Regions from separate parts of the Neisseria sicca genome, predicted to be linked through region 2. Evidence: riboswitches for the same ligand, from Rfam matches in the RefSeq annotation. Region 2 holds a riboswitch; the other holds the start of a gene.
What was found. Region 2 has a riboswitch for thiamine pyrophosphate ahead of thiC (phosphomethylpyrimidine synthase ThiC). Riboswitches for the same ligand answer to the same signal wherever they lie in the genome.
Positions count from the first base shown of each region.

Region 1: it holds a riboswitch for thiamine pyrophosphate, as region 2 does, so the genes downstream of both, J7445_RS09125 (FAD-dependent oxidoreductase) here and thiC (phosphomethylpyrimidine synthase ThiC) in region 2, are expected to answer to the same signal.

Region 1 covers NZ_CP072524.1:1,935,017-1,950,263, forward strand. Annotated here, with positions in the region: gene J7445_RS09070 (SlyX family protein) at 1-102, opposite strand, end outside; gene J7445_RS09075 (Na+/H+ antiporter family protein) at 103-1,476, opposite strand; gene J7445_RS09080 (EVE domain-containing protein) at 1,915-3,399, opposite strand; gene polA (DNA polymerase I) at 3,409-6,198, opposite strand; gene J7445_RS09090 (thiazole synthase) at 6,404-7,192, opposite strand; gene thiS (sulfur carrier protein ThiS) at 7,252-7,446, opposite strand; gene J7445_RS09100 (winged helix-turn-helix transcriptional regulator) at 7,477-7,830, opposite strand; gene J7445_RS09105 (zinc-binding alcohol dehydrogenase family protein) at 7,935-8,954, shown strand; gene thiE (thiamine phosphate synthase) at 9,070-9,687, opposite strand; gene J7445_RS09115 (nuclease-related domain-containing protein) at 9,704-10,351, opposite strand; gene J7445_RS09120 (methyltransferase family protein) at 10,495-10,953, opposite strand; gene J7445_RS09125 (FAD-dependent oxidoreductase) at 11,005-12,099, opposite strand; TPP riboswitch at 12,207-12,316, opposite strand; gene rplQ (50S ribosomal protein L17) at 12,619-12,996, opposite strand; gene J7445_RS09135 (DNA-directed RNA polymerase subunit alpha) at 13,021-14,007, opposite strand; gene rpsD (30S ribosomal protein S4) at 14,033-14,653, opposite strand; gene rpsK (30S ribosomal protein S11) at 14,669-15,064, opposite strand; gene rpsM (30S ribosomal protein S13) at 15,084-15,247, opposite strand, start outside.
Region 2 covers NZ_CP072524.1:1,814,888-1,830,134, forward strand. Annotated here, with positions in the region: gene rpsI (30S ribosomal protein S9) at 161-553, opposite strand; gene rplM (50S ribosomal protein L13) at 563-994, opposite strand; RNA gene ssrS (6S RNA) at 1,256-1,435, opposite strand; gene J7445_RS08525 (cell division protein ZapA) at 1,443-1,745, opposite strand; gene J7445_RS08530 (hypothetical protein) at 1,755-2,078, opposite strand; gene J7445_RS08535 (NAD(P)H-dependent glycerol-3-phosphate dehydrogenase) at 2,220-3,209, opposite strand; partial or broken gene J7445_RS08540 (cytochrome-c peroxidase) at 3,538-4,722, shown strand; TPP riboswitch at 4,935-5,034, shown strand; gene thiC (phosphomethylpyrimidine synthase ThiC) at 5,127-7,028, shown strand; partial or broken gene J7445_RS08550 (IS30 family transposase) at 7,065-8,030, opposite strand; partial or broken gene J7445_RS12580 (IS5/IS1182 family transposase) at 8,301-8,408, opposite strand; gene rpmA (50S ribosomal protein L27) at 8,589-8,861, opposite strand; gene rplU (50S ribosomal protein L21) at 8,887-9,195, opposite strand; gene J7445_RS08565 (polyprenyl synthetase family protein) at 9,458-10,432, shown strand; gene J7445_RS08570 (DUF441 domain-containing protein) at 10,438-10,884, shown strand; tRNA gene J7445_RS08575 (tRNA-Arg) at 10,889-10,963, shown strand; gene ubiM (5-demethoxyubiquinol-8 5-hydroxylase UbiM) at 11,182-12,366, shown strand; gene rpmG (50S ribosomal protein L33) at 12,508-12,663, opposite strand; gene rpmB (50S ribosomal protein L28) at 12,692-12,925, opposite strand; gene J7445_RS08595 (DHA2 family efflux MFS transporter permease subunit) at 13,202-14,731, opposite strand; gene J7445_RS08600 (HlyD/EmrA/EmrK family protein) at 14,919-15,247, opposite strand, start outside.

The DNA of each region.
Region 1 (15,247 bases), 120 kb from region 2:
TTTCGCCACCGTATCGTTCAGGCTGCCGATTAAATCTTCCTGAAGCGCGGTTTGGATTTCCAGCTCGGTGATGCGGTGTTCCAATTCGTCCATTTCGCTCATTTACAGCACCATCGCGGCAACCCAGCCGGCAATCATCAGCGGGATATTGTAGTGGATAAAGGTTGGGATGACCGAGTCGCGAATATGGTCGTGTTGTCCGTCGGCGTTCAAACCCATGGTCGGGCCGAGCGTCGAGTCGGATGCGGGCGAACCGGCATCGCCCAACGCGCCCGCCGTACCGACGATGGCGACGGTTGCCAGCGGCGAGAAGCCGAGGCTGATACACAGCGGCACATAAATCGCGGTAATAATCGGCAAGGTGGAGAAAGAAGAGCCGATGCCCATGGTGACCAACAATCCGACAAACAACATGGCAAATGCCGCCATGCCTTTATTGCCGCCGAAAAGCTGCATACTGTGTTCGACCAGCGGTTTGATTTCGCCTGTCGCGGTCATGACTGCCGCAAAGCCTTGCGCTGCAATCATGATGAAACCGACCATCGCCATCATTTTGATGCCTTCGCCGAACACGTCGCTGGCAGCATTGCGGTTCATCACACCAAGCATCATAAAGACAGCAAAACCCAGCATCGCGCCCAACACCAGCGAATCTTCATACATCAACTGAATCGCAAAACACACGCCGATTGCGATTGCCGCCACCAGACTGCGGTAAACCGAAGGTTGCGGTTGTTCGGATGCTTCGCGGTTGTCCTCAGTATCAACGGTATTGGTTTGATAAGAACGCGGTTTGCGGTAATGGATAAACGCCAAAATCAGCCCCGAAACCATACCCAAAGCAGGAATCGCCATCGCGTGCATGACGCTGATGCCTTTGACGTCCATGCCCGCAGATTTGATATTGCCCAAGAGAATGTCGTTTAAGAAAATCGCGCCGAAGCCGAAGGGTAGGAACATATAAGTCGTAACCAATCCGAACGTAATCACGCAAGTAATCAATCGACGATCAACTTTCAAGCGGTTAAACACCAGCAAAAGCGGCGGAATAATCATCGGAATGAAGGCAATATGGATAGGCACGACGTTTTGACTCATGATGCCCATCGCCAGAATAATCAGCAGCAGCGTCCATTTCACCGAACTCTCGCCTTTCGCGGCATCCTGACTGTTGTTGAGTTTGCGGATAATGCCTCCAGCAAGCTGCTGCGGCAGCCCGGAATAGGTAATCGCCATCGCAAACGCACCGAGCATCGCGTAAGACAAAGAGATCCGCGCGCCGCCCTTCAAACCTTCGTTAAACACAGGAATAATCCCCGATTGCGTAACATTGCCTGCCGCATCCACGACGTTTTCCAGCGGCATTCCCGCCACCAAGCCGCCGACGAACGCACCGACAGTCAGGCTCAATACGACGTGTACCCGCGACAGCGACAACACGAGCATCACGATTACTGCAATCACTACGGCATTCATGCCCTTTCTCCATTTCAGACGACCTGTCAGCCATCTATTTATATGTTAAAAGAAACATCATAACCTAACATGATTTAACACGCTAGGGCAAACCGCCTTTCAGACGACCCGCCCTACCCCGCTGCCTAAAAATAAAGGTCGTCTGAAAACAAGTGAAACAAGTTTTCAGACGACCTTGGATGGGTTTTGGGTTTCAACTACCGCGTGTGTGCAGTATGCACGCACCCTACACCCGATGCCCGGTTTCAGTAGGTCAGATTCTCGAATCCGACGGCTATTTGAGATGGCAGCGGCTTTAGTCGGATACAAGTATCCGACCTACGGCTGGCTGTCTATATTTCAGACGGCATCGGATGGATTGTAGATTAAACTGCCAGATGTGCATCTAGGGATACGCATACGGTAACCGTAGGGTGGGTTCAAGAACCCTGCCTATAGTTACTTAGCCAATACGCGTTTATCTGCCAATCCTGTCAATCTTGAAAAATTTTCTTTTTGTTTCAATTCACCCCAAGAAAACTGATGCAACCGCTCCCATCGAAAGTCATCTTGCCGAGTTGAAATCCAGACTCCTTCAAGCGCAACCAAGCCAAAGCCATCACACCCCAAACGCAAAGCATAAGACTTTGCCTGCAGGAAGGCATCTTTTAACTGTCTTTCATTAGCAATACGATATTTGGCTTCCCAAATAAATCGGGCACTCTCTTCTCCACGTCGATCATTTGCAAATAGGGCATAATCAGGAAAAACACGATCATTACGCCCCATTCTTAAAGTCATCTGCCTTAGCCAATCATTTTCATCAAACCCTAATCGTTTCAACAATGGTTCAAGTAAAGTAATTTCTACATCCCGCTCATTACTTAAATTGCCAAAATCAGGCTCGTCCAAAAATGGTAATTTTGGCAGTATAGAAACATCAAAGTTTTTAGATTTCAATATCTCTATGATTGCATTGTATTCATCTGATGTACATTCTCTTCCATTCACTCCTTGCATATTGGCTTTAACCAAACCTTTTTCTTTCCAAACTGGGTTACTTTTCAATTCATATAAACGAATCGTCGGAATGACTATGGGAAAGCCTACCCAAACTCGTTCAGGATAGTAACTAAATGGATCATAGTAGGTAGGAGATACTGCGCGGAAGATAGCCGTCAATCCGCTATACGGGGACAAACTATACAATAAAATAATATCCCCTATTTTCGTTTGCGGATTTCCCTGCCAAAAAGTTCGATATGTTTCTCCATTCTTCCCTAATAAATCCGTATCCTCTTTGGTTCCTCCGCTGATATAAATATTGATTGCATCAGGCAATTCATCGGTATTAATAAAGTCAGGTAGGGTTTTTAACGAAAAATCATATAGAAAACAATTTAATTCTATATAGTCTAATGAATATTTTTTCCGAAATTCGTATATCTCTCGGCATAAATTTCCATAGTAAAGGAAACGATCACGGTATTTCTGTTTACTTGGCGGTATTGGCAAAGGTATATCAAATGACTGGAAAACTCTTTCTAACAAGAAAAACCGGTTAGTAAAAAAATACGGAATATAATGTTCAGGGTCTTTTAGATACAAAAACAATGAAATTACATCTAACTTTGCCAATTTGTCCCTACATTCCTTTTTATCACTTCCAGCAAGAAAAGAATCAACAAATCTTTCAAACTTTTCAATTGCCTGCTCAATATTCTTAGCACGTTCCCAATCTGAAAATTTTGCTGATAGGTCTTCAAAAGTTTCTATCCAATAACCTTCGCTTTCCTGTGTATATCCCTGCTTAAATAAATAGGCGTATATTTCCTTCCATTTTTCTTCTTTTACCCATACAGATAAATTTTCAAAGAAGTTTTTAGTTTCTCTTGCTGAATCAGTTTGCAGATAACAATCAAAAACATAGCGATTAAAATACATACCACCTCCTCAATGCGCTTCTTCCCAATTCATTCCTACGCCCACTTCCGCCACCAGCGGCACGTTCAACATCCCTCCGTCCACTTTCGCCATAATCTGCGGCAGTTTTCCTTTCACTAAATCCAGTTCGGCTTCGGGTACTTCCAACACTAATTCGTCATGTACCTGCATAATCAGTTTGCTTTGCAAGAGGTCATCTGAAAGCCAGCGGGATACGTCTATCATGGCGCGTTTGATGAGGTCGGACGCAGTGCCCTGCATGGGGGCGTTGATGGCGGCGCGTTCGGCTCCGGCGCGGGCGTTGGCGTTTTTGTTGTGGATGTCGGGCAGGTAGAGGCGGCGGCCGAACAGGGTTTCGACAAAGCCTTGTGCGGCGGCTTGTTCTTTGGTGCGCTGCATGTATTCGGCGACGCCGGGATAGCGGGCGAAGTAGCGGTCGATAAAGTTTTTGGCGGAGATGTTGTCGATACCCAGTGATTTGGCGAGGCCGTATTGGCCCATGCCGTAAATGAGGCCGAAGTTGATGGTTTTGGCGTAGCGGCGTTGTTCGGACGAGACGTTTTCGGGGGCGATGCCGAATACTTCGGCGGCGGTGCGGCGGTGTACGTCTTCGCCGTTTTGGAACGCGGCAATGAGGGTTTTGTCGCCGGAGAGGTGCGCCATGATGCGCAGCTCGATTTGGGAATAGTCGGCGGAAACGATGACGCTGCCTTGCGGTGCGGTGAAGGCGCGGCGCACGCGGCGGCCTTCGGCGGTGCGGATGGGGATGTTTTGCAGGTTGGGGTTGTTGCTGGCGAGGCGGCCGGTAATGGCGACGGCTTGGGCGTAGGTGGTGTGCACGCGGCCGTCTTTGGGCGAAATCATTTCGGGCAGTTTGTCGGTGTAGGTGGATTTGAGCTTCGCTAGACTGCGGTTTTGCAGGATGATTTTGGGCAGGGGGTAGTCGGGCGCGAGCTGTTCGAGCACGGCTTCGTTGGTGGAAATGCCGCCTTTGGCGGTTTTTTTCAGGCCTTTGGTGGGGATGCCCATTTTGTCGAACAGGATTTCTTGCAGCTGTTTGGGCGAGTTGAGGTTGAACGGCTGGCCTGCGGCGGCATAGGCTTCCTGTTCGAGCTTCATCAGCTCAGCGCCGAGTTCTGCGCTTTGGCGGGCGAGTTCGGCACGGTCGATTTGTACGCCGTTGCGTTCCATTTCAAACAATACCTGCGCGACGGGCAGCTCCATTTTTTCATACATTTCAAGCTGTTTGGCGTCCATTTGCGCACGCAGGTGCGCTTCGAGGCGCAGGGCGAAATCTGCGTCTTGGGCGGCGTATTCGGTCGCCTGCTCAATGGCGACGTCGGCAAAACCGATTTGCTTCGCGCCTTTGCCACACAGCGATTCGTAGGTAATGGTTTCCAAGCCGAGCCAGCGTTCGGACAATTCGTCCAAGCCGTGTCCGAGATGGCTCTCGATGATGTAGGAAGCGAGCATGGCGTCGCCGGCAATGCCGTTCAGGGCGATGCCGTAGTTGGCGAAAACGTGTTGGTCGTATTTGAGGTTTTGCCCGATTTTTTTCAGGGCGGGGTTTTCCAAATGCGGTTTCAGACGACCTAATACATCCTGCAAATCAAGCTGTTCTGGCGCAGCAGTCAGGCTGTGTCCTACGGGGATGTAAACCGCTTCGCCCGCTTGGAACGCGATGCTGATGCCGACCAGCGAGGCGTTCATCGCGTCTAAAGATGTGGTTTCCGTATCAATACCGATTTTGTCCGCCTGCGACAGTTTGTCCAACAAGGCGGCAAACTGCGCTTCGGTGGTAACGGCTTGATAATCCAGTTTTTCGGGCGCAACGGCTTTTTCATGTAGCCTTTCAGACGACGTTTCCATGTCCAACGCTGCCTGTTCGCCTATTGTATCGCTGCCAAACAAATCGCCGTCCGCTGCTTCGTGCATACGGCTTTCTGCTTCTTTCAGCCAAGTGCGGAAGCCCCAGCGTTTGAAATCGACCGCAAGCTGCGACCATTTCGGCGAAGTACGGCGAAGGCTTTCGAGGCCGTCTGAAAGCTCGGTGTGCAAGTCCACATCGGTTTTAATCGTCACCAAATCATACGAAAGTGGCAGTTGGGGCAGCGCGGCTTGCAGGTTTTCGCCGACCTTGCCCTTGATTTCCGCAGCGTGTTCCATCACACCATCCAGCGAGCCGTAGGCTTCCAGCCACTTCACCGCCGTTTTCGGGCCGCACTTCTCCACGCCCGGCACATTGTCCACCTTGTCGCCCATCAGTGCGAGATAATCGCGGATTTGGTCGGGGCGCACACCGAATTTTTCCTTCACGCCTTCAATGTCCAGCGTTTCGCCGCTCATCGTGTTCACCAGCGTAACGCGCTCGTTCACCAATTGCGCCATGTCCTTATCGCCAGTGGACACCACCACATTCCAACCCGCTTCGCCGGCCATCGCCGCCAGCGTGCCGATCACGTCGTCCGCTTCGACTTGCGGAATGACCAACACCGGCCAGCCCATCAGCCGCACCAAATCCGGCAAGGCTTCCGCTTGCGGGCGCAAATCGTCCGGCATCGGCGGGCGCGTCGCCTTATAGTCGGGGAACATCTCGTGGCGGAAATTCTTGCCCTTCGCATCAAACACCACCGCGCAATAATCGTGCACATAATCCGCCCGCAGACGGCGCAACATGTTCAACACGCCGTAAAGCGCACCCGTCGGCGCACCGTCAGGCGCAGTCAATTGCGCCATTGCATGATATGCGCGGTAGAGATAAGAAGAGCCGTCAACGAGGAGAAGGGTGGGTTTGGACATGGTGAACTTGCTTGAAATAAGTGAAAAATAGATGGATGGATTATAAAGGAAAAGGCAAGAGGTCGTCTGAAAGCAAGTTTTCATGGCATAACACGTTCCACTCAAAACGCCCTTCCCTTTTCGCGACCAGACCGTTAGACATTGCCGTAAAAAGGTCGTCTGAACTTTCAGACGACCTTTTTGCATACCTGCAACACGCTATTCGTCAATACTCCGCCGAATGCCAAAACGGCTGCCCTACGGTCGGCGTACTGGCTTGTGCTTTGGTGCGCGCCTCGACCGGTTCGGCTTCAAATGCCAACCGTCCGGATTCGACGGCGAGTGCGAAGGCGCGCGCCATGTTGACGGGGTCGCCGCTGCGGGAAACGGCGGTGTTCAGCAATACGCCGTCAAACCCCCATTCCATCACTTGCGCCGCCTGCGAGGGCAAACCCAAGCCTGCGTCGATAATCAGCGGCGTGTCGGGCAGGCGTTCGCGTAGGACGTTCAGCGCATAGGCGTGAACCGCGCCCAAACCCGTGCCGATCGGCGCTGCCCACGGCATCAGCGCCTGACAGCCTGCGTCAAGCAGGCGGCGGCAGGCGACCAGGTCTTCGGTGCAATAAGGCAGCACTTTGAAGCCGTCTTTAATCAGGATTTCCGCTGCTTCGACAAGCTGGAACACGTCGGGCTGCAACGTGTCGTCGTCGCCGATAAGTTCGAGTTTGATCCAATCGGTTTCAAACACTTCACGCGCCATCTGCGCCGTCGTTACCGCTTCCTGCACGCTTTGGCAGCCTGCTGTGTTCGGCAGTACGGGCACGCCGCTTTCTTGCAATAGCGACCAAAACCCTTGCCCGTGTGCCTCACCGCCGTTTCCCGCGCGGCGCAGCGAAACGGTAATCATCGCGGGTTGGGAAATTTGGACGGATTGTTTGAGGATTTCAGGGGTCGGATAGGCTGCCGTGCCGAGCAGCAGCCGTGAAGGGAAAGTTTCTCCGTATAGGGTGAGCATGATGGGTTCCTTTGTAAGGTTGTTCTGGGGACAGGGGTCGTCTGAAAAGGCAAAACCGCCTAACCGCCGACCACCGGCCGCACGATATCGACTTTATCGTTTTCGTTCAAAACCCTTTCCGCATACGCGCCTTTGGCGACAAATCCGGTATTCACCGCTACGGCAAAAGGCTTTTGCGGCGCGGTTTGGGCGATGAGGTCGGCGATGGTTGTGCCGTGAAGTTCGGCGGGTTCGCCGTTTAAGATGATGTTCATGGTTTCTCGATGTTTCGTAGGTAAGTTTCTTTATTCGCGATGCGCCTGTTCCTGCTTGAACCCGTCGCCCCATTCCTTCAATGCCGTCAGCACGGGCGCAAGCGTTTTGCCGTAGTCGGTCAGGCGGTATTCCACTCGTGGCGGGACTTCGGGATACACAGTACGCAAAATGATGCCGTCGGCCTCCAATGCGCGCAGTTGGGCGGTCAGCGTGCGCTGCGACACATCAGGCAGGATGCGGCGGATTTGGTTGAAGCGCAGCGTGCCGTCCGTGTGCAGGCGGTAGAGTATCGTTCCTTTCCATTTGCCGCCGATGACGGAAAGCGCGGCTTCCACCGAGCAGCCTTCGGCGCAGTCGTAGCTTGGGTGCGGTGTGCGGGGCATGGCAGTATCCTTTATGTAACTATATGAAAAATAAGTGCGTTCTTGTTAGTGGTGTGCTTCGGGCGCATGATACACGCTTTCAGACGACCTAACAGGAGAACATCATGAAAGCCATCGGTTTCAACCGCCCTTTGCCCGTTGCCAACCCTGAAGCCCTGCTCGACATCGAAATGCCCGAACCCGAACTGCGGCCGCACGATATTTTGGTTGCCGTGCAGGCGGTTTCGGTTAATCCTGTCGATGTGAAAGTTCGGGCGGCACATACGCCTGCGGCAGGGCAGTACCGCATATTGGGTTACGACGCGGCAGGCATTGTTCAGGCGGTCGGCAGCGAAGTGCGGAATTTCAAAGTCGGCGACGAAGTGTATTACGCGGGCGCCATCAACCGCCAAGGTTCGAACGCTCAATTACAGGCAGTGGACGCGCGCATTGCCGCCAAAAAGCCGCGTTCGCTGGATTTTGCCCAAGCCGCCGCGCTGCCATTGACGGCGATTACCGCATGGGAAACGCTGTTCGACCGCTTGGACGTCAACAAACCCGTGGCAGGCGGCGCCAATGCGCTGCTCTTAATCGGCGGTGCAGGCGGGGTCGGCTCGCTTGCCATCCAGTTGCTGAAAAAGCTGACCGGCATCCAAGTCATCGCCACCGCTTCCCGCCCCGAAAGCCGCGCGTGGGTGAAGGAATTGGGCGCGGATTTCGTCATCAACCATCATGAAAACATGGCGGAACAGATTGCCGCGTTAAATATCGGCGCGCCATCGTTTGTTTTTTCCACTAACCATACCGACCGCCATCTGCCGCAAATCGTGGAACTCATCGCCCCGCAAGGCAGAATCGCGCTGATTGACGACCCCGAAACGTTGGACGTGAACCCGCTCAAAGGCAAAAGCCTGTCGCTGCATTGGGAATTTATGTTTACCCGTCCGCTGCGCGAAACGGCAGACATCGAACGGCAGGGCGAAATCCTAGCCGAAACCGCGCGGCTGGTGGACGAAGGCATCATCCGCCCGACCGCCACACAAATCCTGCACGGCATCAATGCCGCTAACCTGCGCCACGCCCATGAGATGCTGGAGCGTGGGGATATGGTCGGCAAACTGGTGGTGGAAGGCTGGGACAACTGAATCCGCCGATTATTTTTGCGCCGTTATGCCCGCTTCTGCCTGTATGGCATCCGAAATGACGGCAATCGAATATCCTAATTGAGCAGGTCGTCTGAAATTTGGCTTTCAGACGACCTTATTCCTCCCACAAAGCCTGAAAAGCTTTAACCACCGCTTCGGGATTTTCCGCTTCGGTAACGGCACGGACGACGGCGAGGGAGGAAACGCCGGTGGCAAGGACGGCTTGGGCGTTGTTCAAATCGATGCCGCCGATGGCGACGACAGGCGTGCCGCCTGCCTGTTTCACATATTCGCGCAGTTTGTCCAATCCTTGCGGGGCGGTGGGCATTTGCTTGGTCGTGGTCGGGAAAATCGCGCCGCTGGCGACGTAGCTGGGGTGTACGGACAGGGCGCGGTCGAGTTCGGCGACGGAGTGCGTACTCAAACCCAAACGTAAACCGGCGGCGGCGATGGCGGCGAGGTCGGCGGTGTCCATGTCTTCCTGTCCGAGATGCACACCGTATGCGCCCGCTTCTATCGCCTCGCGCCAGTGGTCGTTGATGAAAAGCTGCGTGCGGCTGCCCTGACAGGCGGCGACGCAGCGGGCGATTTCGCGTTTCAATTCATCGCCGTGCAGGGTTTTGCAGCGCAGTTGCACCGTGTCGGCACCTGCTTCGACCATGCGTTCCACCCAATCGGCTGTGGGAACGACGGCGTAGAATTTAAGCGGGGATTTTAGGGGCGGGAAGGTCATGGGGTGTCCTTTTAAGTTATCGCTGATGGCGTTCCTGCAGGCGTTCGGTATGCGCCCGCAGTTTTTCGCCGTCGGCTTGGTATTCGTTTGAAGACAGCACGGCAGTTGCCGCTTCTATTTCCTGTGGCAGCAATAAGGTCGTCTGAAAACGTCTGATATAGGATGCTGCCTGTCTGATACGGCAGACATTCGGCGGCATTTGCGTTTTCAGTTCACAATCGCCGAGGAAAACCACCATCGAATGAAATTTTTCTTCCGGCAGTTGCAGCAGTTCGGATAATGCCTTGATGTGTGCGTAATTCTGGCGCAACGGATTTTGAAAGTAGTGTTTCTGTTTATAGACGACTTGTGTCCATTTCGATTGCTTTTCGCTGCCGAAAATCCAACCTGTGTAATTCTTTGTTTCTATGACAAATATCCCGAAAACCGAAACATAGATATGGTCGATTTGCGTCGTGCCGCTGCGGGATGGAATAATCAAATCGTGAAATTCGATATAGGTTTCTTCATCCAAATCTTTTCCGATTACTGAACGGACTGCTCGTTCGCCTATGCGTCCTTTCACTTTGGGATTTTGGAGCAGCGCTTTCAAAAAAAGCAGGGGAATGACGAGCAGGAAAATCCAAAATATACCTGACAGGTTTCCCATTGCTTGTTCAATCATGACGTTTTCCTTTTTGTTTTATTGTTTAAGTTAAGGTGAGCAGCTTGGTATAGCCATCTAATGGGGTCGTCTGAAAACATCGAGTATTCACATTCATACCGTAAAGTAGAAGACGGATGACACTTGATGGGAAGCTTCCACTTTTATAACCAACGGCGAACGCGCCGACAGTAAGACTCGTACTCTGCACCGAATTTCTGCGCCAAAACGCGTTCTTCTGGCATGATTTGAAAACGCGTCATATAGGCAACAAATGCAGCCAAAAACAACCACGGCAGCGGGTGCGCCAAATAGCCCGCCCAGGCGACCAGCCAGCAGCCCAGACCCGCATACATCGGGTTGCGGCTGAAACGGTACACGCCGTCTGAAACGAAGTGTTCGGTTTGTTCGGGGTTGAGCGGGCTGACGGTCGTGCGCACACGGCGAAACGCCCACACACCTAATACGCCCAACGTCGTCCCAAATACCATCAAAACAACCGACAGCAATATAGGAAAGCGCGGCAGTATGCCGACCAAAGCCGACACTTGGGCAGAGATGTACATCAACAACGCACAAATAAAACATATCGCCGGCGGCGGAATTTTGGTTTCTAAATTCATATTGTTGCCTTTATAAAACTGATGGCGCGACGTTTTCAGACGACCTCAAACTTATTTTCCAATATACGCCAAACCGCTTTCTTCATCACGTTCGGGCGCGTCTTTTCCGTCAAACAGTGCCACTGCCAATCTGACGGCGGCGGCGGTTACGGCGGGGGAAATCATGAAGCCGTGACGGAAAAGGCCGTTGATTTCAATCAGGCGTCGGGCGCGGCTGTAACGGATTTCGGGATTGTGGTGGTTGAGCGTGGGGCGCAGTCCGGTGGCGATTTCGAGGATGTCGGCTTCGCCGAAAGCAGGGTGGACGGCATAGAGTGCCGATAAAAGTTCCAACCCTGAACGCACACTGGCGGGGGCTTGGCTTTCGCTTTCAATTTGGGTCGCACCGATGACGAAGACGTGGTTTTCTTTCGGGGCGATGTAGAGCGGGTAACGTGGATGGAGCAGGCGCACGGGGCGGTTTAGCATGATTTCGGGCGTGTAAACCCTCGCCACTTCGCCGCGTATGCCGCGCAAGGTGCTTGTGTGTTCGGGGGATTGGTTCCACGCAGTTTTTGCGCCGTAACCGCGGCAGTCGATCAGCCAGTCGTATTGGGCTTGCAGGTCGTCGGGGGCGCATTCGTGTTCCCAGTGGCAAGGGACGTTCAGTTCGTCCAAAGCGTCGGCAAGTGCAGACAACATCTGCCGCCCGTCGAGTTGACCTTCGGTCGGCAGGTAGATGCCGTCTGAAAAACGTCCTGCGAGTTGCGGTTCGCGTTCGGCGATTTCATCGGCGTGCCAACGGATGATTTCGTCATTCGCCACGCCGCCGCGTTTAAGATGGCGGACGAACTCGCCGGATAAAGGTTTGTCCTGACCGTGCCACACGATCAGGCTGCCGTTCTCCTGCATCATGGTCGGCGTTTTCAGACGACCTCTGATGTTGCGCCAAAGCGGAATGCTCTGTCTGCCCAGTTTGATGACTTCAGGCGTAGCTTCGACCGCTTCCGCAGCAGGCGCGAGCATGGCGGCGGCAACATAAGCGGCGGCGTGTTCGCCTTTGCGCCCGCCCTTGTCAAAGAGGGCAACGGATAAACCTTGTACTGCAAGTTGTAAAGCAGTCAGACGGCCGCAGAGGCCGCCGCCGAGAATGGCGATACGGGGCATGGTGAATTCCTTTGCAGTATTTGGGCAGTCGGGAGGACGAAAGATAAGACGGAAGCGGAATCCACCGAATGGCGGGAAATGCGGGAAAGGGAACGGAAGCCTGAAAAGGCGTTTGACAGCTTGTTTCCTACGCAGGCATTACCCCGACAGGTTCTACGGATTCCGCTGGCGCGGTCTCAGCTGTTTGCGGGAACAAGCAGCACTCCGACAAGAAAAATATGAAGTTTATACAGATTTGTTTATTTTGGCAAAAGATCGTCTGAAAATACAAGTTTTCATGAAGTAAAATACTTTAAAAAAGTAATTTTCCAAATCAATCTTGGCACTTTGTCCAAATGAAACGCTCTATTAAAGAAATTTGTTTCAAAACACGAAAATGAAAAACATCAAATACAAACAAATAACGATAAATAAATAATTACCTAAACTAAAAAATAATTTATAGCATGCAATTCAACATCTTGAATTACTAATAAAAAATGTCATCCGCAATGCGGATGACACTTAATTTCGAAGCAATTATTCGCTAACTGTATTATCAGCTTTATCAACCAATTCAACGAGTGCTAACGGGGCATTATCGCCTTTTCGGAAACCATACTTCAGCACGCGAACATAGCCACCATTTCGGGCAGCAAAGCGTGGACCCAATTCATCAAACAATTTAACCACAACATCACGATCACGAGTGCGGTCAAATGCCAAACGACGGTTTGCCAAGGAAGGTTTTTTACCCAATGTAATCAAGGGTTCTACTACGCGGCGCAATTCTTTAGCTTTAGGCAAAGTTGTCACAATAGTCTCGTGAGTCAACAATGAGTTCGCCATATTACGCAGCATTGCAGCGCGATGGCTGCTTGTACGGTTTAATTTGCGGTTACCATTACGATGACGCATGTCATTATCCTTTAATCTTCAAACTTACGGCTTTTCTAAGCCTACAGGCGGCCAAGCTTCCAATTTGGAACCCAGTGTCAAGCCTTTAGATGCCAACACCTCTTTGATTTCATTCAAAGACTTACGACCCAAATTCGGAGTTTTAAGAAGCTCTGTTTCAGTACGTTGAATCAAATCGCCAATATAATAAATATCTTCAGCTTTCAGACAATTAGCTGAACGTACAGTTAATTCCAAATCATCTACCGGGCGCAGCAGGATAGGATCAATAGGAGGAGCTTTTTCTTCAACTTCTTCTACTGGAGTACCTTGCAAATCAGCAAAGATAGACATTTGATCAATTAAAATACGAGCGGCACTACGTACAGCTTCTTCAGGATCAATAGAACCATCAGTTTCAATATCCAAAACCAACTTATCTAAATCCGTACGCTGCTCTACGCGTGCAGGTTCAACTTCAAAGCTAACACGACTGATGGGCGAAAAGCTCGCATCCAACTGAATCGCACCAATCTGACGGTTCTCATCGCGCACAACACGACGACCGGAAACAGATTGATAGCCACGCCCCTGCTCAACTTTGATTTCCATCTCAATTTGACCGTTCTCAGCCAAATGACAAATAATATGCTCAGGATTTAAAATTTCCACATCATGTGGTAATTCGATATCACCGGCAACAACAGCACCGGCACCTGACTTTTTCAAAGTTAACTGAACTTGGCCACGTCCATGCAGCTTAAATACAATACCTTTGACATTCAATAAAATATCGACAACATCTTCTTGAACACCATCAACAGTAGAGTATTCGTGCAACACACCGGAAATGGCCACTTCAGTAGGAGCAAAACCATTCATGGATGACAGTAAGATACGACGCAAAGCATTACCTAAAGTATGACCAAAACCGCGCTCAAACGGCTGCATAGATACTTTTGCACGAGTTGTAGATAAAGTATCGACATCAATTTGACGAGGTTTCAAAAATTCGGTTGTGCTATTTTGCATTTAACTGTCCCTCACTGAGCTAGCATTATTTAGAGTAGAATTCTACCACCAGCTGTTCATTAATATCGCCAGTTAATTCTGAACGATCCGGCATATTTTTAAATACACCTTCCAATTTGTCTGCATCAACAGAAACCCAGCTTGGCAAACCGATTTGAGTTGCTAAACTTAAAGCTTCTTGAATACGAACTTGTTTTTTAGCTTTCTCACGAACAGCTACAACATCACCTGCTTTAACTTGGAAAGAAGGAATATTTACAACCTGACCGTTAACGGTAATTGCTTTATGAGAAACCAGCTGACGTGCTTCTGCACGAGTCGAGCCAAATCCCATGCGATATACTACATTATCCAAACGAGATTCTAACAATTGCAACAGTAATTCACCGGTAGAGCCTTTACGTCGATCTGCTTCTGCAAAATAGCGACGGAATTGACGTTCCAAAACGCCATAAATACGACGAATCTTTTGCTTTTCACGCAGTTGCAAGCCATAGTCAGACAAACGTGGTTTCTTTACACCATGCTGACCAGGAGCTGAATCAAGTTTACATTTAGAATCCAAAGAACGACGAGCGCTCTTCAAAAATAAATCGGTGCCTTCTCGACGAGCCAATTTACATTTAGGGCCAATATAACGTGCCATGTTTCAATCACTCCTTTAAATACGACGTTTTTTAGGCGGACGGCAACCGTTATGAGGCAACGGAGTAACGTCAGTAATACTGGTAATTTTAAAACCAAGAGCGTTGAGTGCACGTACAGAAGACTCTCGACCAGGGCCAGGACCTTTTATACGAACTTCTAAATTTTTAACGCCATATTCTTGGGCAACTTTACCAGCTGCTTCTGCAGCTACCTGAGCTGCAAATGGTGTACTTTTACGAGAACCTTTAAAACCAGCACCGCCAGAGGTAGCCCAAGACAATGCATTGCCTTGACGGTCAGTGATTGTAATGATGGTATTGTTGAAAGAAGCATGTACATGCACAATACCTTCGCTTACGGTTTTACGTACTTTTTTACGTACACGCGAAGCTGTGTTTGCTTTAGCCATTAATAAAATTCCTTAAAAATTATTTTTTACCAGCAATCGCTTTACGCGGACCTTTACGGGTACGAGCATTTGTGCGAGTGCGTTGACCACGACAAGGCAAACCGCGACGATGACGGAAACCACGATAACAACCCATGTCCATCAATCGCTTGATGCTCATCGTTACTTCACGACGCAAGTCAC
Region 2 (15,247 bases):
ATTACATACCTGTATCTTAAAAACAGGCATCTCCTACTTATTGAAATCCATTTTTTGGAGAGGGTTTCATTATTCTTTTAATAGTTTCAATACTTAGATGTCACGAGCTTCACACAAAAAAGCCCTGCATTGCAGGGCTTTTTGAGATTCCAAAAACGAATTAACGTTTGGAGAATTGTTTTGCGCGGCGTGCTTTGCGCAGACCTGGTTTTTTACGTTCAACTTCACGAGCATCGCGAGTAACGAAACCGGCTTGAGACAAGGCAGGTTTCAGCGCAGCGTCGAAGTCGATCAGGGCGCGGGTAATGCCGTGACGGATCGCGCCGGATTGACCGGTTTCACCTCCGCCGATAACGTTCACTTTGATGTCGAACGCTTCAGCGTTTTCAGTCAGAACCAAAGGTTGGCGAACAACCATGCGGCTGGTTTCGCGGGCGAAGAATTCGTCAACGGGACGACCGTTTACGATGATTTGGCCGGTACCTTTAGTCAGGAATACACGAGCCACTGAACTTTTGCGGCGGCCTGTGCCGTAGTAGTATTTACCGTTCATGTCGTGTCCTTATTTCAATTCCAAAACTTTGGGTTGTTGTGCGGCATGGGCGTGTTCTGCACCAGCGTACACTTTCAGTTTTTTGATCATGGCGTAACCCAATGGGCCTTTAGGCAACATGCCTTTTACGGCTTGTTCCAAAGCGCGGCCCGGGAATTGCTCTTGCATTTCGCGGAAAGTACGCTCGTAGATACCGCCGGGGAAACCGGAGTGACGGAAGTATTTTTTGTCTTCGAATTTGGCACCGGTTACACGCAGTTTGTCCGCGTTGATGACGATGATGTAGTCGCCGGTGTCAACGTGGGGAGTGTATTCAGGTTTGTGCTTGCCACGCAGACGGTGTGCGACTTCGGCTGCAACGCGACCCAGAACTTTGTCTTGGGCGTCGATAACGAACCATTCGCGCTTCACCTCGTGGGGTTTCGCTGAAAAGGTTTTCATAGTGGAAATCCAGATAGATATAGAAAGTTGTGAATTTTAAAGATGGGATTGGCTTTTGTCAATCGGATTGGGGTCGTCTGAAAGTGTTTTTTCTATGATGGCGGTTTTATGCGTAGGGAGATGTTGTTTTTAAGCTGGAAAACATTACTGATGATTCAAAATATCGGGATGTGTTTTTTTAACTTTACGCTTGGTTTTCAGACGACCTCGAAGCCGATGATAAATGAAAGCCATGCCGCAATCGGGCATGGCTTGATATGGGGAATCCCCGCGAGAGCCGTTTTGGCTGAATCCGCTTGAACCTTGTTGACAAGGCGGTCACCTCGGGCAGTTTCGGGTGCATCTAAGGATAGACGCTCGCGCCCACTGCAACTCCCGGCAACCTTAAGCGAACTTATTGGTTCAAAGGAATATATGCCTTCGCGGACACCGCAGGGAAAAAGAAAAATCAGTTTTGTTCCAACCGCGCCAAAGCTTTTTGGCAAGCGTTGTTCATGTCGGTCATTTTACGCTCAAATTCACCTATTGCCAAATCGTCTTTGAGTGTGATTTTAAGGAGGTCGTGGACGACGTTGAGCGCGGTCATAATGGCGATTTTATCGCTGCCGACAATGCGTCCGCTCTCTTTGATGGCGGCACTTTTTTTGTTGAGCATATCAACGGCTTGGAGCAGGGTATCTTTTTCTTCGCTCGGGGTGTTGATGGTGAAATTGACATTCATGATGTCGAGGCTGACTTGTTCGATACTCATGGCGTGTCCTTATGATTGCGTTTCTTGCGGCAGGCGGGAAATGAGCTGGCGGATTTTTTCTGCAGTCTGTTCCAATGCGCTGCGGTATTGTTCTTTTTCGGCATTAAGATTGTCGATTTTGCCTTGAAGGTCTTCTTTGAGTTTGCCGACTTGCACGAGCAACGCTTCGCTCAATTCGTCAACGGCGGCTTCGTGTTCGCGCTTTTGTTGTTCATGCTCGAGCTTGAGGCGGTCGATTTCTTCATTAAGGCGGCGGTTTTCACCAACAAGGGTTTCAAATTTTTGGGCCAGCTGGTAAACGCTGACTTCCAAGGTGTCGAGTGATTGATTCATGTATAGGCTTCCGTATTGCCGCATGGTGGCAGGCGGTCAGGATATTAGGATGATGATGCAGGGATGTCAATCGCTGCCGAATCTTGAGGTCGTCTGAAACTTTTTGGTTTGATGTTTTCAGACGACCTTTACCGTTCGGTCTTACTCAAAGCGCGCGCTGCGCTCCATGAGTCTTTCTGCAACTTGTTGCGGGGTCATTTCCTTGCGGATGAGTTGCAACAGGGTTTGGGTAATGGGCATGTCGATTTGGTATTTCACAGCGGTGTTAAACACTTCTTCGATGGTGCTGACACCTTCGGAAACATGGCCGATTTCCACCAACACTTGATGCAGTTCTTTTCCTTCTGCCAAACCCAAACCGACACGGCGGTTTCGCGAAAGCGCGCCGGTACAGGTCAGGATAAGGTCGCCGATGCCGGCAAGCCCCATCATGGTCTTAGGCTGCGCGCCCATAGCCATGGCAAGACGGGTAATCTCGGCGAGACCGCGCGTCACCAGCGCCGCACGCGCATTGAGTCCGTATTCGAGACCGTCGGAAAGGCCGGTAGCAATTGCCATCACATTTTTGACAGCCCCGCCGACAGCCACGCCGATCACGTCCGTACTACCGTAGAGACGCATTACGTTGGTGTTGAGTTGCGGCACCAATTCCTCAATCCATTCCTGATTTTCTGAGGCGACAACCACAGCGCAAGGCAGTTGTTTGGCGAGTTCTTGGGCAAAGCTCGGACCAGACAGCACGCCGATTTTTTTGTTCTCAGGCAATACTTCTTTCAATACTTGGAAGGTCAACAGCCCTGTATCTTGTTCAAAGCCTTTGCAGGCAGCAAGGACGGGAACGTGGTCGGCATTGTGTTGTTTGAGGAGTTCTGCGCTGCTTCTCAAACCCGCGACAGAAGTTACGACAAGGACGAGTTCGCTGTCTTTGAGTGCATCACCCAAATCAGCGTAAACGGTTAAGGATTCAGGGAAAGGGAAACCGGGCAGGCCGTGTTTGTTTTCACGTTCTGCCTGCAATGTACGGACTTGTTCGGGATTGCGTGTCCAAAGGGCGACTTCGTTGCCGTGGCTGGCAAAGTGCAGGGCAAGGGCTGTACCCCAAGAACCTGCGCCGATGACGGTAATTTTCATTGTGTGTCTTCCAACGGTAGATTGTCGTTTAATTTAAACCAATCGGCTTGGCAGTGCAAGCGATAGAGGCCCATTCAACATGAAAAACGCATGAAAATGCAGAAGCTATCGCATATATTGTTTTTCTCTATTGAAAATCCAATATTGATTTACCGCAAAGGGCAAACCCCGCCCGCTGTTTATACTTCGCGGACAAAAAAAGCCGGACATATCAAACGGACGCAAACAAAGCGGAATGCCATTCCCCATTTTCGCCCGCCATTCATCACGGCAATTAACGGAAACGGTGCTTACTCATAATAATATCCACTACAAAAAGGAACACGCCATGAACTACCGCAACACCCGACTGCTCCTGTCGCTTGCTGTTTTATCCGCATTGGCCGCCTGTGGCGGACAGGAAAGCAAGGAACAAAAACCTGCTTCCGCACCGACCGAGGCCTCTGCCGTTCAGACGACCCCTGACGCAGCTTCAGCTGCCTCAGCAGCGTCCCAAGCCGCTGTTGACAGCAATGCTTCACCTGAAGACCAAGAGCTGCTCAAACGCGCACAAGGCATCTTCAAACCGCTGCCAAGCGCCGAAGAAATGCAGACACTACGCCCGTTTACCGAAGAACAGGTCAAACTCGGCCATCAATTATGGTATGAACCACGCCTCTCCAAAGGCAACACCGTGAGCTGCAACTCCTGACACAACCTTGCCACCGCAGGCGTGGACAACCTGCCGACCAGCCAAGGCCATAAAGGACAGTTCGGCGGACGCAACTCCCCGACCGCTTTAAACGCCGCCCTGCTCGGTATGCAGTTCTGGGACGGCCGCGCGGCTGACGTTGAAGAACAAGCCGGCGGACCGTTGGTGAACCCTGTGGAAATGGCAAACGACTCGCAAGAAGCAGCCGCTGCCAAAATCGCCAAAATCCCCGAATATCAAGAACTGTTTAAAACCGCCTTCCCCGAAGACGGCGCAGTTTCCTTCAAAAACATCACCACCGCACTGGGCGCATTCGAACGCACCCTGTTGACGCCGACCAAATGGGATGACTACCTCAAAGGCAACGTCAACGCCCTGAACGAACAAGAGCGCAAAGGCGTGCGCGCCTTTATGGACAACGGCTGTATCGCCTGCCACAGCGGCGTCAACCTCGGTGGTACAACCTTCCAAAAATTTGGTTTGGTTGAAGGACCGTACTGGAAATTCATCGAAGATCCGAAACACGACAAAGGCCGTGCCGACGTAACCAAAAAAGCCGAAGACGAATTCTTCTTCCGCGTACCAGGCTTGCGCAACGTCGCCAAAACTTATCCATATTTCCACAACGGCAGCGTTTGGGAATTGGACAAAGCCGTTACCATCATGGGTAAAGCACAACTGGGCAAAGATTTATCTAAAGAAGACACCGATAACATCGTTGCCTTCCTGAAAACACTCTCCGGCAATGTTTCCGACTCCGCCCGCACCATGCCCGAACTGCCTTTGTCTGCACCGATGGAATCCCATCCGAACAATAAATAAGCCGTAGATTTAGGGTAACGGAACCCGTTATCCTAAATTTGTGCCATACCAAACGTCGTCTGAAAAAGTTGTCCTGCTTTTCAGACGACGTTTCGATTTATGGAAACGCAATATAACTAGCCCCTCAATATTCAAGCCATTCATTCCTTAAAATACCGATGTCAGCCCTGTTAAGATTTCCAATAAACCCCAATCGTGGTTTATAATCTTTTCTAACGAAACAGGGGTGCTGCCTGATGTTCAGGCGGCTGAGAAATACCCTTTACACCCGATCGGGATAATACCTGCGTGGGGAGTTTTCACGGATTCTGTCTTTCAGACGACCCTTTTTGATATTGGGGCCGTCTGAAAAAGCAAAACGCTCCTGTTTCTTCTTTTCAAACGAGAAAACAGGAGCATTTTTTATGACTACGCCAAAGAAAACCGCCAAAACCTCCGGCAACGAAGCGCGCGAGCTTGCCGACTTGAGCGAAGACATCGGCATCCGCTTCAAATATCCGAACTCGGAGCGCGTGTATCTGCAAGGCAGCCGCGACGACATCCGCGTGCCTTTGCGTGAAATCCGTCAGGACGACACATACACGGCGCAAGGCACGGAAGCCAACCCGCCGATTCCCGTCTATGACACCAGCGGCGTGTACGGCGATCCGGCGGCGCACATCGACCTGAAACAAGGCCTGCCGCACGTCCGCACCGCATGGCTGGACGAACGCGGCGATACCGAAATCCTGCCCACACTCTCCAGCGAATACGGCATCGAACGCGCGCACGACCCGCAAACCGCCCATCTGCGCTTCAACCAAATCACCCGCCCGCGCCGCGCGAAAAGCGGCAGCAACGTAACCCAGCTTCACTATGCGCGCCGCGGCATCATCACGCCCGAAATGGAGTTTGCCGCCATACGCGAACGCATGAAGCTGGACGAACTTTTCAGACGACCCGAATACGCCAAGCTCTTGAAACAGCACGCAGGGCAAAGTTTCGGCGCGAACATCCCGACCCACCCCGACCAAATCACGCCCGAATTCGTGCGCCAAGAAATCGCCGCCGGACGTGCGATTATCCCCGCCAACATCAACCACCCCGAACTCGAACCGATGATTATCGGCCGCAACTTCCGCGTCAAAATCAACGGCAACTTGGGCAATTCCGCCGTAACCTCCAGCCTGACCGAAGAAGTCGAAAAAATGGTGTGGTCGCTGCGTTGGGGCGCGGACACGATTATGGATTTGTCCACCGGCGCGCATATCCACGAGACGCGCGAATGGATTATCCGCAACGCGCCCGTCCCCATCGGTACCGTGCCCATCTATCAGGCTTTGGAAAAAACCGGCGGCATTGCCGAAGATTTGACTTGGGATTTGTTCCGCGACACCTTAATCGAACAGGCGGAACAAGGCGTGGACTATTTCACCATACACGCAGGCGTGTTGCTGCGCTATGTGCCGATGACCGCCAACCGCCTCACCGGCATCGTATCGCGCGGCGGCTCCATCATGGCGAAATGGTGTCTCGCCCACCATCGGGAAAACTTCCTCTACACGCATTTCGACGAAATCTGCGAAATCATGAAAGCCTACGACGTGTCGTTCAGCCTCGGCGACGGCCTTCGCCCCGGCTGCATTGCCGATGCCAACGACGAATCCCAATTTGCCGAGCTGCACACCTTGGGCGAATTGACCGCCAAAGCATGGGAACACGACGTACAAGTCATGATTGAAGGCCCCGGCCATGTGCCGCTGCAACGCGTTAAAGAAAACATGACCGAAGAGCTGCAACACTGCTTTGAAGCGCCTTTCTACACACTCGGCCCGCTCGTTACCGACATCGCCCCCGGCTACGACCACATCACCTCGGGCATAGGCGCAACCAACATCGGCTGGTACGGCACAGCCATGCTCTGCTACGTTACCCCGAAAGAGCATCTCGGCCTGCCCGACAAAGAAGACGTGCGCACCGGCATCATCACCTACAAACTCGCCGCCCATGCCGCTGACCTCGCCAAAGGCTGGCCGGGCGCACAATTACGCGACAACGCTCTGAGCAAGGCGCGTTTCGAGTTCCGCTGGCGCGACCAATTCCGCTTAAGCCTCGACCCCGAACGCGCCGAGAGCTTCCACGACGAAACCCTGCCTGCCGAAGGCGCAAAAATCGCCCACTTCTGCTCAATGTGCGGCCCCAAATTCTGCTCGATGAAAATCACGCAGGAAGTACGCGACTACGCCGACAAGCAAAAAGCCCAGCGGCAGGGCATGGAGGAAAAAGCGGTCGAGTTTGTGAAGAAAGGGGCTGAGATTTACAGTTGATAAAAAGGTCCTTGGATTCGGATTTCAAGTGCAACACTAGTGTATCAGTGGTTTGAACAGATTCAAGAATAAAACACTTGGCGTTTCGTAGCCAAGTGTTTTTCTTGGCCGGTGGTTCAACTCATCTTGAACCCTGCGTATCTCCCGATCGCTGATGTTTCGGAAATCGGTTTGCTTGGGGAAATATTGTCGGATGAGTCCGTTGGTGTTCTCATTCAGCCCTTTCTCCCAAGAATGGTAGGGGCGGCAAAAATAAGTCTCCGCTTTCAATGCTTTGGCTATTTTGGTGTGTTGATAGAACTCTTTGCCGTTATCCATAGTGATGGTGTGCACTCTGGCTTTATGTGCCTTTAATGCCCTAACGGCTGCCAGAGCAGTGTCTTCGGCTTTGAGGCTGTCCAATTTGCAGACGATGGTGTAGCGGGTAACGCGTTCGACCAAGGTCAGTAATGCGCTTTTCTGTCCTTTGCCGATGATGGTGTCGGCTTCCCAATCGCCGATGCGGGTTTTCTGGTCGACGATAGCGGGTCGGTTTTCTATGCCGACGCGGTTGGGCACTTTGCCTCTGGTCCATGTGCTGCCGTAGCGTTTGCGGTAGGGTTTGCTGCATATTCTGAGGTGTTGCCACAACATGCCGCCGTTGCTTTTGTCTTGGCGAAGGTAGCGGTAAATGGTGCTGTGGTGGAGCGTGATTTGGTGGTGTTTGCTCAGGTAGGCGCATACTTGTTCAGGACTGAGTTTGCGGCGGATAAGGGTGTCGATGTGCTGAATCAGTTACGAATCGAGCTTATAGGGCTTTCGCTGGCGCTGTTTGGTAGTCCGGCTTTGCCGTTGTGCTTTTTCAGCACTATATTGCTGCCCTTGGGTGCGGTGCCGTTTGATTTCGCGACTGATGGTGCTTTTGTGGCGGTTAAGCTGTTTGGCGATTTCGGCGATGGTGCAGTGGCGGGACAGGTATTGGATGTGGTATCGTTCGTCTTGGGTCAGTTGCGTGTAGCTCATGGCAATCTTTCTTGCAGGAAAGGCCGTATGCTACCGCATACTGGCCTTTTTCTGTTAGGGAAAGTTGCACTTCAAATGCGAATCCGCCGTCGTCTGAAAAGTTTTCAGACGACCTTTTGGTTTTATTGGAAACCTGAAATTTTGGGCATATAAACCAATCTGCTCCATTTCTGACGGAGCCCCTATCCTCCGCAGCTATTCTAAGACAGGTGGAAATTCATCAAAAATTCCAAGAAACAGGTATTTGAAAAAGGCTTCCGGAATTCAAAAATATAGTGGATTAACTTTAAACCAGTACGGCGTTGCCTCGCCTTGCCGTACTATCTGTACTGTCTGCGGCTTCGTCGCCTTGTCCTGATTTAAATTTAATCCACTATAAATTCCCGCCACAATTTGTCCTTACGCAGAAAGAGACTGAATGACGACTGATGACAGGTGTCGTATCAAAAACCAAATGACCCGGCTAATGTCGACCTGTAAAACTACTCAACCTGACACAAACAAAAAAGCTGTATTCCCTAAGAAATACAGCTTTTTCAATATCACGATAAACTCGGATTATTCTTCAGAACCGGTATAAGGACGGATGCTGACAGTTTTACGGTTCAGCGCGCCTTTGGTTTTGAATTCAACGTAACCGTCAACTTTGGCGAACAAAGTGTGGTCTTTGCCCATGCCTACGTTGTCGCCGGCGTGGAATTTGGTACCGCGTTGGCGGACGATGATGGAACCTGCCGGAATCAGCTCGCTGCCGTAGGCTTTTACGCCCAAGCGTTTGGCTTCTGAATCGCGACCGTTGCGGGTGCTACCGCCTGCTTTTTTACTTGCCATTTGTAATACTCCTAAGTTTCAAAAATTAGGCGATTGCCACGATTTCGATTTGGGTGAAATTTTGGCGATGGCCTTGGCGTTTTTGGTAGTGTTTACGGCGGCGCATTTTGAAAATGCGTACTTTCTCGCCGCGACCATGGGCTACTACTTTAGCTGTTACTTTTGCGCCTTCGATAAAAGGAGCGCCAACTTTTACAGATTCGCCGTCAGCAATCATCAAAACTTCGGTCAGTTCGATTTGGCTGTCGAGTTCGGCTGGTATCTGTTCTACTTTCAATTTTTCGCCAACGGCAACTTTATATTGTTTGCCGCCGGTTTTTACGACCGCGTACATACTCAACTCCATGAGAATTATGGTTAATATCCCGCACACCATTGTGCGAAACATGGCATTCTATTGCTATTTGCCTGTTTTGTCAAAGTTTATTTCGTTTGTGGGGTCAGGGTCGTCTGAAAGATGTGTCAAACGGGCTTTGCTGCTATAATCGCGCGTTGGATTGCCGATATTTTTTATGCGGCAATATTATTTCCGCCTTATACCCAACCCATTTATTTATACGGCAAGCCTGCTTCATTTTGCTGACTGAGAATGTGTTATGCTCGAAAACCTGCCTTATTTCCAACGCCATCTGCCTGAAGACCTTTCGCGGGTCAATGAAGTAATCAACCAAGCGGTTCAGTCTGATGTCGCGCTGATTTCGCAAATCGGTACTTATATTATCAGTGCCGGCGGTAAGCGTCTGCGCCCGATTATGACAATTTTGGCAGGCAAGGCGGTCGGCTATGACGGAGATAAGCTTTATGCTTTGGCGGCGATGGTGGAGTTTATCCACACTTCGACTCTGCTGCACGACGATGTGGTCGATGAAAGCGATTTGCGCCGCGGACGTGAAACGGCGAATAATCTGTTCGGCAACGCGGCGGCGGTGTTGGTCGGCGACTTTTTATATACGCGCGCTTTCCAGTTGATGGTTGATTCCGGCAGTATGCGCATTTTGGAAGTCATGGCGGATGCAACCAATATTATTGCCGAAGGCGAGGTCATGCAGCTGATGAACATCGGCAATACCGACATCACCGAAGCGCAATATGTTCAAGTGATTCAATATAAAACAGCCAAATTGTTTGAAGCGGCAGCACAGGTCGGCGCGATTTTGGGTAATGCCTCTCCTGAGCATGAGCAGGCGCTGAAAGATTACGGCATGTATGTCGGTACGGCGTTCCAAATTATTGATGATGTTTTGGATTATTCGGGTGAAACTGAAGAAATCGGTAAAAACGTCGGCGATGATTTGGCAGAAGGCAAACCGACTTTGCCGCTGATTTATCTGATGCGCAACGGGGCGAAACAAGTGGCGGACGATGTGCGCCACGCTTTGGAAAATGCGGACCGCAGCAGTTTCCAAAAAATCCATGATTATGTCGTCCATTCCGATGCGCTGACTTATTCGATTTCCGAAGCACGTAAAGCAGTTGAGCAAGCAGTGGCTTCTTTGGCTGTGCTACCTGACAGCGAAGTCAAGCAGGCGATGGTTCAGTTGGCTGAGGAATCATTGGCACGGGTTTCTTAAATCCGATGAATTTCAACTTCGTCCCGATGTTTCTGGTGACGCTGATTTTTCTCGGTGTCGTCAGTAACAACAACTCGATTACGATTTCAGCAGCAATTTTGCTGTTAATGCAGCAGACTGCTTTGTCGCAATATATTCCTTTCATGGAAAAACACGGCTTGCATTTTGGGATTATTTTGCTGACAATCGGGGTCTTAAGCCCGCTGGTTTCAGGCAAGGTTCAAATTCCGCCGCTGTCAGAGTTTGTCAATTTTAAAATGATTGCCGCTGTATTAATCGGTATCCTTGTTGCCTGGCTGGCAGGACGCGGTGTACCGCTGATGAGCGAACAGCCCGTGTTGGTAACAGGTCTTTTGATCGGTACGGTTATCGGTGTGGCGTTTATGGGCGGCATTCCGGTCGGTCCGCTGATTGCCGCAGGATTATTATCATTTATAGCAGGAAAAGTTTAACACGCTCGCCATAGTTCAACGGATAGAACGTATGCCTCCTAAGCGTAAAATACAGGTTCGATTCCTGTTGGCGAGGCCACCACTGCAAAATATGTCGTATTGAATACCCACCATCTGCAATCCGACATTACCGAATTCTTGATTTACATTAAGACCAAAGTAAAATTTCCCCTGGTCATTTACATCTCTCTTTTTTCTCCATCTATTTTGCTATAATCACACCCAGTTCTCTTTTTCAGACGACCTTACTCCAAGATCCCCTGAAACCTCCATTCCATTAAATAAAAAGGATGCCTTATGAGCTTACACAGCGATATTCTCGTCGTAGGTGCGGGACCGGCAGGACTCAGCTTTGCAGCCGAACTGGCCGGAAGCGGTTTAAAAGTTACCCTGATTGAAAAAAGTCCCCTGGAGGTTTTGCAAAATCCGCCTTACGACGGCAGGGAAATCGCCCTAACCCACCTGTCCCGCGAAATTATGCAACGCTTGGGCATGTGGGATTTGATTCCCAAAGACGAAATTTACCCCTTGCGCGATGCAAAAGTCTTGAACGGGCAGTCCGATTACCAACTCCACTTCCCGCAACCGACCCAAGCACGCGGCGAACCTGCCGACTGCTTAGGTTATCTGATTTCAAACCACAATATCCGCAAAGCTGCTTATGAAGTCGTATCCAAACTGGAAAACGTTACCATCCTGACCGGTACCGGCGTCAAAGAAGTCAAAACTTCCGAAGACGAAGCCCAAGTCATCTTGGAAAACGGCGAAGTTTTGAGCGGCCGCCTACTCTTGGCAGCAGACAGCCGCTTCTCCCAAACCCGCCGACAACTGGGCATTTCCTCCGATATGCACGATTACAGCCGCACCATGTTTGTCTGCCGCATGAAGCATACCCTGTCTAACCAGCATACCGCTTACGAATGCTTCCACTACGGCCGCACCATCGCCCTGCTGCCTTTGGAAGAACACCTGACCAACACAGTCATTACCGTCGATAGCGACAAGGCAGACACCATCAAAAAAATGTCTCCCGAAGAATTGGCAGCCAGCGTCAAAGAGCAGCTCAAAGGCCGTTTGGGCGATATGGAATTGGTCAGCACCATTCACAACTACCCCTTGGTCGGCATGATTGCCCAACGCTTTTATGGCAAACGCAGCGCCTTAATCGGCGACGCCGCCGTAGGTATGCACCCTGTTACCGCACACGGTTTCAACTTGGGCTTATCCAGCGCAGACCTCTTGGCAAAACTGATTCTCGAAGCGGAACAACGCGGTCAAGACATCGGCGCCGCCAGCCTGCTGGAAAAATACAGCACCAAGCATATGCTCCATGCCCAACCGATTTACCACGGCACCAATATGCTGCTCAAACTCTTTACCAATGAAACTGCGCCCGCCAAAATCCTGCGCGGCTTGGTATTGCGTGCCAGCAACAACTTCCCGCCGCTGAAAAAACTGATTACCAAACAACTGACCGGCTAATGCGTTTAAACACATCAAAAGGTCGTCTGAAACGCTTTCCAGACGACCTTTTATATATTTTCCACAGCAACTTTGACATATAAGGTTCGAAATAAAAAAGCCCCTGTCCGACAGAGGCTTTTCCATTTTCCAGAAACCGGATTATTTCAATTTGGTTTCTTTGTAAATAACATGTTTACGGGCAACCGGATCAAATTTTTTGATTTCCAATTTGCCGGGCATAGTGCGTTTGTTTTTGGTAGTGGTGTAGAAATGACCAGTACCAGCACTGGATTCTAGTTTGATTTTATCGCGCATTGCAGTAATCCTTAATTAACGGTTTAAATTAAGCTTCGCCGCGAGCACGCAAATCAGCCAATACGACATCAATGCCTACTTTGTCGATGGTACGCAATGCAGCGTTAGAAACGCGCAGGCGAACCCAGCGGTTTTCACTTTCAACCCAAAAACGACGTGATTGCAAGTTAGGCAAAAAACGACGTTTGGTTTTGTTGTTGGCGTGTGATACGTTGTTGCCAGACATCGGGCGCTTACCGGTCACTTTGCAAACTCGTGCCATGGTTAGTCTCCAAACTTCTAAAATAGTAAAACGCGATTTATACCATAAAAAACAGCGTTAGTTCAAGCATTTTGACAAAAAACCGACTGCTTGTCGGGATAAATCTTCCAAATGTTGTTTTCGCGAAACGCTTTGACCGCGAAATGAATGAGGCGAAATTATAGCGGATTTCCAAAGCTTCTGCATATGAAAAGGTCGTCTGAAACTATCTTTACCGTTTTAAGACGACCTTTTCTGTCGAATTAGCGATTCCATCTCCTTCCGTAGCAACACTCATCAATGCCCTCCTCCGCCTCCGTCATGATGGAAAGGCGGCTTCGCCAGCCAAATAATGGGAATCATGATAATGAACAAAATACTGCCTGCCAAAAATATCTCATTCGAGCCAACGATAAAACCCTGTTGGGTAATGGTACTGTTTATCAGACCGACTGCCTGCTCTCCGTTCAAACCCGCTTCTGCCATCTGACGGACTGCTTCGGCGGTATCCGGAGAATACGGCGTGATATGTTCAGTCAGTTGCGTATGATGTAAAGCCTCCCTCCGCTCCCACATGGTACTGACGACAGACACACCGACACCACCCATAAAGACACGCAGAAAATTCGACAAACTGCTTGCCGATGCGATTTGCGGACCTTTCATGTGCGATAGAGTAATGGTCGTCAGCGGCAGGAAGAACATGGCCACCCCCAAACCCTGCCAAAACTGCGGCCAGACAACGCTGCTCATGTCCATTCCCGCATAAAAATCTGTCCGCCAATGAAAAGTAAAGGCAAACATCAAAAAACTACCGGTAACCAACAGGCGCATATCGATTTTATTGCCGAACCGCCCTATCAAAGGAGATAGGAAAATCGGCAGAAATCCGATAGGGGCAGCCGCCAATCCCGCCCATGTGGCGGTATAACCGAGGTTGGACTGCAACACCAGCGGCAAAAGCGTCAACGTTCCCATATACACCATAAACCCGAGCGAAGTCGTCAATACGCCGATGGTAAAGTTGCGGTTTTTAAACAAAGACAAATCGACAATCGGATATTTTTCACCTAATTCCCAAACGATGAAATAAGTCAGACATACCGTTGCAACGACTGCCAATACGATAATTTCACCCGATGCGAACCAATCGAGCTCTTTCCCCCTGTCCAACATCATTTGCAACGAGCCGATACCGACGATCATCAAAATCAGCCCAGTGTAATCAATAGGCGTTTTAACCGTATCGGTTTCACGGTCGCGCAGTTGCTGCCAGGCGATTACCGCAGACAAAATGCCGATGGGTATATTGATGAAAAATATCCACCCCCAATGCCAGTTGTCCGAAATCCAGCCACCGAAAATCGGTCCTAAAACAGGGGCGACCACGACTGTCATCGCCCAAAGTGCCAATGCCAAAGTCCGCTTCTCGGGCGGGTAAGATGCCATCAAAAGGCTTTGGGACAAAGGGATCAGCGGCCCCGCGACAAAACCCTGCAAAATACGGAAGAGCACCAAGGTTTGCAAATTCGGTGAAATACCGCACAACCAAGATGTAATCACGAAACCGATGACCGATCCGACAAACAGCCGCACTTCACCCATCCGCTTCGCAAGAAATCCTGTCAGCGGTACGGAAATGGCATTTGCCACGGCAAATGATGTAATCACCCAGGTACCCTGTGTCGTTGCCGCACCCAAATCACCGGCAATAACGGGGACGGCAACATTGGCAATCGTCGTATCCAATACTTCCATAAAGACGGCCAGGCTCAGCGACAATGTAACCAAGACCAACCTGATGCCTGTCAACGGCGGATAATTCATCAAAATCTTCCTTCACTGCCGACATTGCCACTCCCGCTTTTAACCTAGGCGGGGTTTGCCGTATCGACTTTCTCTTGAAACAGAATGAGCAAGTCCCTCATCCTGATCGCACTACTTATTTCACTAATTTGCCGGATATGAACGTTTCAGACGACCTGTCGGGATACCGAAGGTCGTCTGAAACAGTTTATTTGGCGTATTTTTCAAAAATCTTATCGATTAATGCATTAGCCGCCGCCCAATCTACGCTGTCCGTTTCCGGAGCTGCCGAATTTTTCACGGCAGCCGCCGTCATCGGCTTACCCGAACCCGCTTCTGCAATATCGACTTTGACTGTCATGGACAGACCGACGCGCAAGGGGTTTGCTTTCAATTCATTAGAATCCAGGCTGATTCTGACCGGTACGCGCTGAACAACTTTAATCCAGTTGCCCGTTGCGTTTTGCGGAGGTAAAAGAGAAAACGCGCTGCCCGTCCCTGCGGACAAGCCCATGACTTTACCGTGGTAAACCACTT